Regions from separate parts of the Methylobacterium aquaticum genome, predicted to be linked through region 1. Evidence: predicted binding sites of a transcription regulator. Region 1 holds the regulator's gene; the other holds the start of a gene.

Region 1 (2,182 bases):
GGCTGCGTTTGCTACGACGTTCCCCTTTGGGGGCTTTATCGACAGTTTGTCTGTTGACGCCTTTAGCGACCCGCTCCTTATCGAGAGTGGTGCCTTGGGCCACGAGCCCAGCCCTCACGGCCCTGTAAAGGTCCGGCGAGCCGATGATAGCCACAGGGAGAGCGCGCTTGATCCGGCGCATGTTGCACGGGAAAACGCGTGCTCGCAGCATGTTACAGATATCTGGCGGCGGAGTGCCCTGCGACCTCGCCTTACCAATCGGCATCGGAATAAGTTGTTGATATAGTGAGAGTTTTCCGAAGCTGTCGCCAAACATCTCCGATCGCCCGCCGCCAAAAAGCTTCGACGCGCCCACCCTTCGCGCCGCCTTTTCGAACCCGCTTGCGGAACACTTGCGGAACGCTTACCATGTTCGCGATTTGTTTCCGGAGCGCGGCAGCGCGGGGATGAGAGTGTCACATGCTCACGCGTAAGCAGTTGGACCTGCTCCGCTTCATTCAGCAGAGGATGCGGGAGACGGGCGTTCCCCCGTCCTTCGACGAGATGAAGGACGCCCTCGACCTCAAGTCGAAATCGGGCATCCATCGCCTGATCACCGCCCTGGAGGAGCGCGGCTTCCTGCGCCGCCTGCCGAACCGGGCCCGGGCGATCGAGGTGATCCGCCTGCCCGACACGGTGACGGGGCCGGCGCAGGCCGCGCCCGCCCCCGGGGCCGAGGTGGTGCGGTTCAACCCCAGCGTGGTCGAGGGTGGGCGTGCCCACGAGCCGAAGCGGCAAGCCGGCATCCCCGCCATGGCGACCGCCTCGGACGAGAACGGTCACTCGGTCAGCGTGCCGGTGATGGGCCGGATCGCCGCCGGTACGCCGATCTCGGCGATCCAGAGCCAGAGCCGTACGGTGGCGATGTCGCCGGACTTCCTGGCCAGCGGCGAGCATTACGCCCTGGAGGTGCGCGGCGATTCGATGATCGAGGCCGGCATCCTCGACGGCGACCTCGTGGTCATCCGCCGCCAGGAGACCGCCAATACCGGCGACATCATCGTGGCCCTGATCGACGACGAGGAGGCGACCCTGAAGCGCCTGCGCCGCCGCGGCTCGTCGATTGCGCTGGAAGCCGCCAACCCGGCCTACGAGACCCGCGTGCTCGGGCCGGACCGGGTGCGGATCCAGGGAAGGCTGGTGAGCCTAGTGCGGAAGTACTGAATCGATTCGGGGATTGGCGCATCGCTCAACCCTCCCCCCTCTGCGGGGGAGGGTAGTCCCTGCGTCAGCAGGGGCCGGGAGAGGGGCAGCGCGACGCTGTTCCAGGTGGCGCCCGTCACCATGGTCGCTCCCTTTCCGGAAGCGTGGTTCCCCTCTCCCGCCCCGCATCCGCGGGGCACCCTCCCCCGCAGAGGGGGGAGGGTACAGATGCGTCGCGCCCGTCAGTGCGCGCTCCCCGTTGCGACGAACTTGAACAGGAACACCCCGGCGATCACCCACACCACCGGCTTCACCTCCCGGAACCGCCCGGTGAGCAGCTTGATCACCGCGTAGGTGATGAAGCCGAAGGCGACGCCGTTGGCGATCGAGTAGGTGAAGGGCATCAGCAGCGCCGTCACGCAGGCCGGCAGCACCTCGGTCAGGTCGTCCCAGTCGAGATCGACCAGTTCGTGCAGCATCAGGCAGGCGACGTAGAACAGGGCCGGCGCCGTGGCGTAGGCCGGAACCGAGCCGGCGAGCGGCGCGAAGAACAGGCAGGCGAGGAACAGGACCGCCACCGTGGCGGCGGTGAGGCCGGTGCGGCCGCCCTCCTCGACGCCGGACGCGCTCTCGAGGTAGGCGGTGGTGCTCGACGTGCCCAGCAGCGAGCCGACGAAGATCGAGGACGAATCCGCCATCAGCGCCTTGTCGAGGCGCTCCATCTTGCCCTCGGTCAGCAGCCCCGCCCGGTTGGCGACACCCATCAGCGTGCCGGTGGCATCGAACAATTCGACGAGGAAGAACACCAGGATCACGTTGAGGAGACCGCCCGACAGGGCGCCCTTGATGTCGAGGGCAAACAGGGTCGGGGCGATCGAGGGCGGCAGCGAGGCGACGCCCTGGAAGGTGTTGTCGGCGACGATGAAGCTCAACGCCGTGACGGTGAGGATGCCGGCGAGCAGCGCGCCGCGGACCTTGCGCACCGAGAGCACCGCGACGA
Region 2 (2,182 bases), 2.2 Mb from region 1:
CTCCACGCCGAATTGCCTACGCTCTTGGACGACCGAGTAGCCTGTCGGTAACCCTGCGGTCCGCCGGCGCGATGAGTCATCGCAAAGTATTGCCGGACTCCGATCACACGCCCGGAGTCGAGACAGAGTCCCGGATCGGGACGGCGAATCATCGGCCAGCGTACAGGCGAGTCGGTTCCTGCGGTTCAAGCCTCGCCTCGACTCTTCCACGGGGAAACGAGTCCGGCTGATCTGGGCTTTGTCCGGCGAGGACTCATGCCGCCGAGTCCCCCGACTCTCGCCGCGACCACCCAAGACTCTGACCGGGCCTCCTGGCGAGAGGGGAGGGGGGCTTCGCCTCCGGTCCGGCCGAAGGCCTTCGGTGCCGCCTCCGCGCCGCTCACCCCGAAAAGCCCCTAACTCCTGATCTCGAAAAGCCTTTTTATGAGAGATTCTGAATCTAGATTCCGAATCTGAATCCGTAGAGCTATATGGGTATTATATGGGGTGGCGATTTTCCAAATCCCCACAAGGGGTTACCACCCGTTCGCGTAGGCTGGTCTGCGCATCCGCGTAGGCAACTCGGCGCATCCGCGTAGGCAGGTCTGCGCGGAATCGGGGGGTCGGCGAAGGCGACTCGGCGTGGGGGCGTAGGTTACTCGGCGTGGGCCCCCGATTAACAGCTTGGAAAGCTGTGTGAATCGCGGACGGCGTTCCGTAGGCGACTCGGCGTGCCGCGCGAGGCCTCGACGCACCCCCGCACGACCCCGGTTTGACGGCCCCGGATCCGGGGCGATGCCCGGCGAGCCGCAAATCCCGGATTCTCCGCCAGGAGGCCCGTGGAGGCCCGTCGCGCCCCAGAACAGTTGTACGGCACCTGCCGGCCTCGAATCCAGCTCAGCGGCGCTCCTGGCGGCTCTGAGCGGGTTGTCCAACGGCTGTGCCCGCCGGCAGCCCGCATCGCTGCCCCGCCCGATCCCCTTGCCCGGCAGGGCTTTCCGGGCGCCGCCGATCCCGTTGTCCCCGCTGCCGTCAACAGGGCCCCGGTCCGGGCAGGCTCTGACGGCCCTGTCGTCCACAGCCCCGATTGACACGTCCATGAAACCGAACAAAACAAGAACGAGTTGTTGCTTCGGTTCGGTGATGGGCATGAGATGCGGCAGGCCGAGCGGGAACGGCAGCTCGCGGCGTTGCGCGAGCGGATCGGCGGGCTGGCGCCCGAGGGGACGGACCGGCCGGTCCTGCCCTTCGGCGTCGCCGACCTCGACGCGCACCTGCCGGGCGGGGGCCTGCGCCTCGGTGCGGTCCACGAGGTGCTGGCGGCGGGACCGGTGGACGGGGAGGGGGCGCTCGCGGCCCTGTTCACCGCGGCGATCCTCGCCCGGCTCCCCGGCCCGGTCCTGTGGTGCCTGGCGAGCCGCGACCTGTTCGCCCCCGGCCTCGCCGCGGTCGGCCTCCATCCCGATCGGGTGCTCTACGCCGAGACCCGGCGCGAGGCCGAGGTGCTGCCCACCATGGAGGAGGGCCTGCGCCATCGCGGCCTCGCGGCGGTGGTCGGCGAGGTCGCCCGGCTCGGGCTCACCCCGTCGCGGCGGCTCCAGCTCGCCGCCGAGGGCAGCGGCGGCCTCGCCCTGGTGATCCGCCGCCGGGGCAGCGCCGTCCCGGAGCCCAACGCCGCCGCGACCCGCTGGGGCGTCACCGCGGCGCCCTCCGCCGCCCTTCCCGTGCCGGGCCTGTCGCGGGCCCGCTGGACCGTGGCGCTGCTGCGCGCCCGGGGCGCCGAGCCCCGCACCTGGCTCCTCGAGGCTCCCGATGCGAAGGGTCATCTGCGTGTTCCTGCCGACCTGGCCGACCGACCTGTGGCGGCGCCGGCACGGCGCGCCGCCGCCGGGTGAGCCGCTGGTGGCGGCGGCCCAGGACGGCCCGCGCCGGGTCGTCGGTGCCGTCGACCGCGCCGCCCATCGACTCGGCCTGCGCCCCGGTCTGGCGCTGGCGCAGGCGCAGGCGATGGTGCCGGGCCTCACGGTGATCCAAGCCGATCCGGAGGGCGATGCCGCGGCGCTCAGGCGCCTTGCGGCCTGGTGCCTGCGTTACGCCCCCCTCGTCGCCCCCGACCCGCCGGACGGGATCTGGATCGACGTGGCGGGCGCCGCCCACCTGCATGGCGGCGAGGCGGCACTGCTGGCAAGCTTGCGCCGCCGCC

The links. The regulator LexA, encoded in region 1, represses DNA repair genes until DNA is damaged. The targets are predictions, from matches to a motif close to TGTTCNNNNTGTGTTCNG.
Region 2: a site for LexA is predicted at 1,084-1,101, ahead of F1D61_RS08070 (ImuA family protein). Genes of this name have one in related genera too.

The regions. Positions count from the first base shown of each region.
Region 1 covers NZ_CP043627.1:6,591,570-6,593,751, forward strand. Annotated here, with positions in the region: gene F1D61_RS30485 (hypothetical protein) at 1-355, opposite strand, end outside; gene lexA (transcriptional repressor LexA) at 460-1,203, shown strand; gene F1D61_RS30495 (NCS2 family permease) at 1,425-2,182, opposite strand, start outside.
Region 2 covers NZ_CP043627.1:1,816,738-1,818,919, reverse strand. Annotated here, with positions in the region: gene F1D61_RS08070 (ImuA family protein) at 1,134-1,874, shown strand; gene F1D61_RS08065 (DUF6504 family protein) at 1,792-2,182, shown strand, end outside.